4 regions of the Metabacillus sp. GQ13 genome follow, and region 3 is predicted to be linked to each of the others. Evidence: riboswitches for the same ligand, from Rfam matches in the RefSeq annotation. Region 3 holds a riboswitch; each other region holds the start of a gene.

Region 1 (2,207 bases), on a different contig from region 3:
TCATTTGAATTGAAATTCCTTAAAGAAAAACCAGAATTCAGTGATCTTATTGACACTCAATTTCTGTCTAAATAGGCGATGCATGTGAAAAAACTACTTTTTATCACGTTAACTGTTTTTCTAGGTCTTGTTGGCTGTTCACAGTCTATCAACCTAGAAGAACATTTTTCACTAAATGGAACAATTGAACCTTTAAAAGCTGTGAATCAAGAGGGTAACGAAGTTGAGATGGAGGACTACAAGAATAAAGTTTGGCTTTCCACATTCATCTTCACTAATTGTGATACAGTCTGTTCGCCAATGACAGCTCATGTTGCAAAACTTCAAGAGCAATTAAAGAATGAAAAGGTCGATGTAGAGTTGGTATCCTTCACTATTGATCCTGATAACGATACACCCGAGGTATTAAAAGCATTTGCTGACAATTACGGAGCAGATTTTGACAATTGGAATCTTCTGACAGGCTATGAGCAATCAGAAATAGAATCATTTTCCAACAAAAGCTTTATAGCACCGGCTGCGAAACTAGAAGGCTCAAATCAATTTGTTCACAGCACATCTATTTATTTAATGAAAGGTCATAAGATACTTGAACAATATGATGCAGTATCTGAAGTACCATATGACAAAATAATCAAAGATATCAAACTATTACGTTAATTCTATTGCAATCCAAACTTGAATCATGTAAAGTAGTAAAAAAAGTAAGCTTGAAAATTTCATATATTTCTTATCGTGAGAGGCAGAGGGACTGGCCCAATGAAGCCTCAGCAACCGGTACAAAACAAGTGAAGAGTTGGTAACCGTTAATTTTGCTAAGTTAGGAACAAACAAATTGATTTTTAAACAGTATGGTAGATGAGAATAATTTGGGCAAAGTAAATTTGTTGAAATTATTTAGACTTGCCATTTGGCTTTCAAACCACTAAGCGAGAGCTTGGCTGTTGTCAAAAATCTTACTGATATGTTCTATATAAAACCGCAAAATATAACGACATGTGAGCTACATACCAAAATCTCCCTTCGTACCAAGGTGCTAAATCCAGCAAGCCACCACACCAGCATTATGCTTGAGAGATAAGAAGAAGCACATTTAAATATACAAGTCTTCTTCTTAACTGAGGAAGACTTTTTATTTTGTAGGGAGATTGAATAAATCTTGCCATAAACAACTAAGAAATCTATCTAATCTAAGTAAATGTATCCTTCACTTTTTTTAGGTGATTGTTTCTTCTAGGTTAGATGTAAAAAAATTTTAGGACGGTGACAACCATGAGTCAACGAATTGAAACGAAACTAGCTCAAATTGGAAATCGAAGTGAAAATATTACAGGGACAGTTAATCCCCCAGTCTATTTTTCAACAGCGTATCGTCATAATGGAATTGGCGAATCAACAGGATTTGATTATATCCGTACAGGGAATCCAACTAGATTATTAGTGGAACAGGCAATAGCTGATTTAGAGCATGGTGATCGTGGGTTTGCTTTTAGCTCAGGTATGGCAGCAATTCAAACAATTATGGCCCTTTTTCAAAGCGGAGATGAACTTATTGTTTCCTCAGATCTTTATGGTGGAACCTATCGCTTATTTGAAAGAGAATGGAAAAAGTATGGTTTATCTTTTCAATATGATCATTTTACAAACCCTGCTGAGACAGAAAAGTTAATTACAGAAAAAACGAAAGCGTTATTCATTGAAACACCAACAAATCCATTAATGCAAGAAGCTGACATTAAGGCGCTTGTGGCAGTTGCCAAGAAAAATAATATCTTAGTCATTGTTGATAACACGTTCTTTACACCGTTGATTCAGACACCAATATTAGACGGTGCCGACATTGTGATTCATAGTGCAACCAAGTATTTAGGGGGCCATAATGATGTGCTTGCTGGTCTTGTAGTAACAAAGGGTGAAGAACTAAGTAACGAATTTTTTCAACACCAAAATGCTATCGGAGCGGTTCTATCACCGTTTGATTCTTGGTTGTTAATGCGAGGAATGAAAACCTTATCGCTTAGAATGAGGCAGCATGAACAAAATGCGCAACTTGTTTCTCAGTTTCTGAATGATCATCCAGATGTGCTTGATGTTTTATACCCAGGTAAAGGTGGAATGCTTTCGTTTCGTTTACAGGATGAAGCATGGATTAATCCGTTTTTAAAGAACTTGAAAACGATAAGTTTTGCAGAAAGCCTAGGTGGAAT
Region 2 (2,207 bases), on a different contig from region 3:
AATATCATCCCCAGAATAAATGTTAGGGCAACAGAGATCAGTGTCATATAAATGGTTTCTTGTGTTGCAGTCATCAGTTTTTCCCATTTTAGTAATTCATACCACTCACTCATTAACAATCACCTCCACACCTATCTTGTTGGACTTAATGAACGTAATTGCATTCTCAATTACATCTTGCTCACCCTTTAAATGAATAAACAAAGTTCCATAAGCACCATTTTGTGTTTGAGAGATTTTCCCCTGCAATATATTTATATCCAAGTCATAATGACGGATCAGGTTTGTTATAAGTGGCTGTTCCGTTGAATCCCCTACAAAGGTAAGTTGAATAATTTGTCCTTCAGGGTGATGGTTGACAAGATTTTTAATCGTATCAAATGTCTCTTCAGGTTCTGTTACTTGCTTCATAAACCTCTTAGTAATCTGTTCCTTTGGATTTTTGAAGAGTTCTAGGACCTCGCCTTGCTCGACGATCTTTCCTTCTTCAATCACCGCCACTCGATTACATATTTTTCGAATCACATGCATTTCGTGTGTAATAAGGACAATTGTTAATCCCAGTCTTTTGTTTATATCTACAAGTAAGTCTAGAATGGAATCTGTTGTCTGTGGGTCTAGCGCTGAGGTTGCTTCATCGCATAATAAGACTTGTGGATTATTTGCCAATGCCCTTGCAATTCCAACACGTTGCTTTTGACCACCACTTAATTGGGATGGGAAAGCATCCTCACGACCTTCAAGACCAACTAGTCGGATTAGTTCATTTACTCGTCTAATCCGTTCAGGTTTTTTTACACCTGCAATTTCTAATGGGAACGCAATGTTATCTTGAACAGAACGTGACCATAGTAAATTAAAATGCTGAAAAATCATACTAATTCCTAATCGAGCTTTTCTTAATTTCGAGCCACGAATCTCGTCAATTTGACTTCCAGCAACATTAATTCTACCACTAGTTGGTTTTTCTAACCCATTTAACAAACGAATTAGTGAACTTTTCCCAGCCCCACTATATCCAATAATCCCGAAAATTTCACCTTTATCTATTTGCAAATTCACATTATTAACAGCCGTTACATTGCCCGTTTTTGTTTCATAAACTTTATTAACGCCCTCTAATCTAATCAAGTTGTCACCTACTTTCAGTTTTTTATGTCTTTGGATAATCTCACTAATCCTTTTTTTCTATAATAAGTTTGTTAGTAGGATTGTTGTTTTTCTTATATAGAATTTGGATTGAAGAGTTCGTCTAGAAATCATTGTTAGAAAAGTTCCAGCTAAAAACAAAAACCCTTCTGCAACATGAGCAGAAAGGCGCAAAAATGTCCTTTCTCTCATCTCCCAAAGCTATACAGCTTTGCGTGAATTGGCACCATTTCAACACTGTTGATGGTTGCCGGGCTTCAAAGGGCACTTCCCTCCACCTCTCTTGATAAGAGAACAACTATATAATTAAAGTTTACTATTTTACAAGTCAGACTTAAGTACGAATGTGATTGTATCACGATATTTAAAATCATGTCAATTAATTCAAAAGCTAATAATTATTTTTTAGTATAATTTTTCTTGATTTTATTATTCACTTTACTATGCATATAGACAAAAAAAGTGAGATGACTTTGTAAAGTCACCCCAGTTTATCCGAAGAAATCATTTTTACATCTGGTTGTATTGGAAATTTAAGATTTAAGTAACTTTACATACTGTATTAAGAATGAACCTGTTCAGTTCCCTTTACCCCAGTTGCTTTGTAAATTGCTTGATCTAGATCTTCGATAATATCTTGGATGTGCTCAATTCCAACCGATAAGCGAATTAAATCTTCAGTGACTCCTGATCTTTTTAATCCTTCCGCACTTAATTGCTGATGGGTTGTACTTGCCGGATGAATAATTAGGCTCTTTGCATCCCCAACATTCGCAACATGTGACCAAAGCTGTACATTGTTAATCAAAGATGCTCCAGCTTCGCGACCACCCTTTATTCCAAAGACGATGACTGAACCGGCTCCATTTGGTAAGTATTTATCTGCTAAGACTTTATCAGGATTATCTGATTGTTCGGGATATAGAACCCATTCAATGGCTGGGTGATTTTCCAAATAATCAACCATTTTTCTCGCATTTGCAATATGCTCCTTCATACGAACATGAAGCGTTTCTAAACCAAGAGTGAATTGAAATGCATTATAGGGACTAAGTGCA
Region 3 (2,207 bases):
GGAAATATAGAGTTTGATTTAAATAGTGAACTAGGGGATGTGTCAATCTCAGGATTTAAAGGATACAAAGACTCGGATTCTCGAAGTATCATCACTCAAATTGGAACCAATGGACCTACCCTGAAAGCAACGACAGAGATTGGTGACATATCAGTTAAGAGATAACTGGTTCAAAGGTCTTCTATTACCTTGAAAGTAAGAAGGGTCATCATCCGGGATTGATTGGCTAAGACTTCTAATAACAAGCTTTATGAAAATAACTTTTAGTAAGAGATGGTCATGAGACTATCTCTTTTCTTATGTTTAAATCTTAGGCATTGTGCGGGTACAGATGTAGTTACCTTTCCTGTCAGCTGCAACAAATGACACGCTCAAATAAATTAATTAATAGTTTAGAAATATTAAATTTTTAGTGAAAACAACTTGCAATTTCCTTAATATTCTTTAAAATAAGAAATAATTAAATTTTACGACAAATTTAGACAAAATCCTTATCGAGAGTGGCAGAGGGACTGGCCCATTGATGCCCAGCATCCGCTATAGAATGATAGCAAGGTGCTAATTCCTGCAGAATGTTAAAGTTCTGATAGATAAGAAGAGATATAAAAATGCTCTTCCTTAAAAGGAGGGGTTTTTGTGTTTAAAATACGAACGAATATAAATGTTTTATCGATAATGTTTGCCTATAGGTCTTTAATTTGTACGATAACTAGTGTATATTTGTCTGTAGAAGAAAAAACACGAATATAAAGGTGGGGCATACATGAAGAAATTATTTGTATTTATTGCTTTATTCACGGTGTTATTGGCGGGCTGTGGAGCTAATGAGACAACAAAATCATCAGGTGAGAAAACAGAAGCAAAGTCAAAGAAAATTGCTCTTGTACTCCCTGAGAAAATTGGTGTGAATCCATTCTTTCAACAAATGGATGAGGGTGCAAAAAAAGCAGCAGAAGAATTCGGTTTTGAGCTGAAAACGATCGAATCGACAGACCTTGCAGCAATAGAAGAGAATTTACGAGTAGCTGTAGCTGAGGGTTATGATTTAATTATTACCTCTTCATTTGAATCAGAAGATGCATTAAAAAAGGTTGCGAGTGAAAACCCAGACAAGCAATTTGCCATTATTGATACAACAGTAGATTTACCAAACGTACGAAGTGTAAACTTTAGAGAACATGAGGCAGCCTACTTACTAGGTGCAGCTGCTGGTTTATCAACAAAAACGAATACAGTTGGCATGGTTACCGCAGTTGATATACCACTAATGAAAAAGTGGACAGTTGCGTTTGAGCAAGGCTTAAAGTCAACAAATCCAGATGCAGAGTACTTAGTGAATTATGTAGGAAGCTTTGATGATCCAGCTAAGGCAAAGGAACTTGCCATTCTTCAGGCGTCTAAAGGTGCTGACTTCATTGCTGGAGCAGCGGCAGTTGGAGATCTTGGCGTTTTTGAAGCAGCTAAAGAAAAGGGCTTTTTCACAGCAGGACAAGATATCGATCGTACCGTACTTGATCCCGAACATATTGTCTTATCACAATTAAAAGGAACAGATGCAGTAGCATATGAAACGATTAAAGCATTTTCTGAAGGGACATATGAACCAGGGGCTGTCGCTTATGGTCTGAAAGAAGATGGTGTTGGTTTGACCTACGTAACAGCGGAAAGTGAAACACCATTAAATGATTTTGTCGGACAAGACGTAATCGAAAAAGTGACGACTATCAAAGATAAGATTGTAAGTGGTGAGCTAGAAATTGCCAATCCATTAGAAAACTAATTATATAAGGTAAAATCGGAACCGACTACAGCTATTGCAGTCGGTTCCCTGTGTGTCACTGAGGGAGGATGAATAATGCCAAACCGTTTAGAAATGAAAAATATGACAAAAAAGTATGGAAGTTTTACAGCGAATGACTCTATTTCTCTAGCGCTAAAAGTAGGTGAGGTTCATGCAGTCGTAGGAGAAAATGGCGCAGGAAAAACCACATTAATGCGCATGCTCTATGGAATGGAATTGCCTACCTCAGGTGAGATTTATATAGATGGAAAGCAAATGAACTTCACAACACCAAATGACGCAATTGAAAATCGGATTGGAATGGTTCACCAACATTTTATGCTGTTTCCTGACTTCACAGCTGCCGAAAATATTGTGATTGGGCATGAACCGAGAAAGGCTGGTTTTTTCAATCGAAAGCAGGCTA
Region 4 (2,207 bases), on a different contig from region 3:
TTTCAGCTGTTGCGCTTCTATTCTTGCCTGCGGATAAGATTGTAGAAGAAAGTTCCGACAAGACGACGGTTATAGAAGAGTTCATCCAGGGGTTTAAATATGTAAAACAAAATAGATTTTTAGTGATATTGGGCACCAATTTTTTTGTAGCAGGGTTAGCTGTGGGGTTAATACAACCGTTAGGTATCTTTATCGTGACACAGCAACTTAATATGGATAAAGAATTTGTTCAATGGTTTATGGCAATTAACGGTGTAGCGATGATAATAGGTGGCGGTATCGCCTTAGCACTATCAAAAAAGATCGCGCCTATTCGAATGCTTGCAGCGGGGATGCTTGTAAATGCAGTCATGATTTCAATCATTGGCTTCTCAGAAATTCTCTTGATCTCATTAATTGCGCAGTTTTTTACAGGGTTGATGATGCCAGCTATTCAAATTAGTATCAATACTATGATTCTTCAAAATGCAGAAGAATCATTTGTAGGCAGAGTTAACGGGATTATGACGCCTCTTTTTATGGGGGCAATGGTAATAATGATGAGTCTAGCAGGTGTACTGAAACAAATAGTTGGTCTGGTTGTATCATATCAGGTTTCAGCAATTTGTATGGCAATTGGTGTAATTCTTGTTCTACCACTGGTACTGAATCGACCAATGAAAAAACAAGTCAAAGTAAATATATAGATAAGAATTGTATTGATAATGAAGTAATAAAAATATTCAAAAAACAGTTGACAAACCTTTGATACACCTTTAGAGTGAATATATTCTTTCGTTTACTTAAGGTTGTATTCGCAAAGATTGTTGCTTTATCGTACATAGCTTTACTTCACGGTTTAAGCAATTATCTTTTAGAAAAGATCCTAACCTAAACAGCATATGCAATCTCTTATCAAGAGTGGCAGAGGGACTGGCCCGTTGACGCCCAGCAACCGTTCTATTTTGAATTGGTGCTAAATCCTGCAAAACCTAGTTGGTTTTGAAAGATAAGAGAGGAGTCTCCTTATATAAATGTGGTGAAACCTCTCTTTTTTTGAGAGGTTTTTTACGTTTAAAATTAAGTGAAAGCGAAGTTGTTTTATAAGGTATCTTAACAAAAGAAAATAAACAGCAAAAGGGAGTCAAACAGATATGAAAAACAAAGTAGTTAAATCAGCACTTATCTTCATTCTTGCATTTACGTTATTACTGACAGGTTGTTCTTCAAATGGTGGAGAAACGGCTGAAACAGTTAAAAGAAAGGGCAACCCTGACGTTTCATTAGAAAATGTTCCTGAGCGTTTTGCTAAAGGTGAAGGGGCTAAAATAAAAGTTATCCGAAAAATTGGTGGCGATGATCACACAGCACAATTCTTAGCAGGTGCAAAAGAAGAAGGAGAAGCGTTAGGCTTCCAAGTTGATGTTTTTACAGCGAATGGCGATACTGCAAAATTTCATGACGCGATAGCACAAGGGTTAGAAGAGGATTATGACGGTTTTATTATTTCACATGGTGATGACGATGCAACAACTGCAGAGGTTCAAAAGCTGATTGATGCAGGGAAAAGTGTTGTTACTTTTGACTCTACAGAGGAACTAGCTACTATTGAAGGTGTAACTTTAACCTCACAAGATGATGAAGCACTTGCAACATTAGCATTAGACCAACTTATTAAAGACACAAGTGGTGAAGCAAATATTATCTATCTGTGGGTTGATGGGTTTCCGCCAATGGTTAGACGGAATAAAGTTTATCAAGAAACATTAGATGCTAACCCAAGTATTAAAGAAATAGAACGTTTTGGAATAGCATCAGCAGATACATCAGTACAAACACAAAATGCTGTAGCGGCAATGCTGAATAAACATCCTAAAGGTGAAATAGACGCAATATTTGCAACATGGGATGCATTTGCAATTGGTGCTGCCCGTGCAATCAAAGAAGCTGGTAGAGACGAAATTAAGATATATGGTATCGATGTCTCAAATGCCGATCTACAAGAAATTCAGGACCAAAAAAGTTCATGGAAATACACTGCAGCAGTTGATCCTAAATTAATAGGGGCAGTAGACATGAGATTATTAGCGAAAAAATTAGCAGGAGAAGAGACACCAGCAACTTACAACTTAGAGGCATCACTTATTTCTCAAGATGCACTAGTAGAGTCTAGTGATCCTATAAATATGGTTAATCTTGCAGACACGATTGAAGGATGGGGACAATCG

What was found. Region 3 has a riboswitch for S-adenosylmethionine ahead of AC6CHR_RS10490 (BMP family protein). Riboswitches for the same ligand answer to the same signal wherever they lie in the genome.
Region 1: another riboswitch for S-adenosylmethionine. It lies ahead of AC6CHR_RS02980 (methionine biosynthesis PLP-dependent protein); the one in region 3 lies ahead of AC6CHR_RS10490 (BMP family protein).
Region 2: another riboswitch for S-adenosylmethionine. It lies ahead of AC6CHR_RS17395 (methionine ABC transporter ATP-binding protein); the one in region 3 lies ahead of AC6CHR_RS10490 (BMP family protein).
Region 4: another riboswitch for S-adenosylmethionine. It lies ahead of AC6CHR_RS15100 (sugar ABC transporter substrate-binding protein); the one in region 3 lies ahead of AC6CHR_RS10490 (BMP family protein).

What each region holds. Positions count from the first base shown of each region.
Region 1 is NZ_JCAXET010000002.1:146,072-148,278, forward strand. It holds gene AC6CHR_RS02970 (aliphatic sulfonate ABC transporter substrate-binding protein) at 1-75, shown strand, start outside; gene AC6CHR_RS02975 (SCO family protein) at 85-660, shown strand; SAM riboswitch class I at 728-865, shown strand; gene AC6CHR_RS02980 (methionine biosynthesis PLP-dependent protein) at 1,273-2,207, shown strand, end outside.
Region 2 is NZ_JCAXET010000014.1:36,472-38,678, forward strand. It holds gene AC6CHR_RS17390 (methionine ABC transporter permease) at 1-113, opposite strand, end outside; gene AC6CHR_RS17395 (methionine ABC transporter ATP-binding protein) at 106-1,131, opposite strand; SAM riboswitch class I at 1,335-1,442, opposite strand; gene AC6CHR_RS17400 (O-acetylhomoserine aminocarboxypropyltransferase/cysteine synthase family protein) at 1,712-2,207, opposite strand, start outside.
Region 3 is NZ_JCAXET010000007.1:127,282-129,488, forward strand. It holds gene AC6CHR_RS10485 (DUF4097 family beta strand repeat-containing protein) at 1-165, shown strand, start outside; SAM riboswitch class I at 489-597, shown strand; gene AC6CHR_RS10490 (BMP family protein) at 764-1,780, shown strand; gene AC6CHR_RS10495 (ABC transporter ATP-binding protein) at 1,856-2,207, shown strand, end outside.
Region 4 is NZ_JCAXET010000011.1:151,840-154,046, forward strand. It holds gene AC6CHR_RS15095 (MFS transporter) at 1-686, shown strand, start outside; SAM riboswitch class I at 889-995, shown strand; gene AC6CHR_RS15100 (sugar ABC transporter substrate-binding protein) at 1,134-2,207, shown strand, end outside.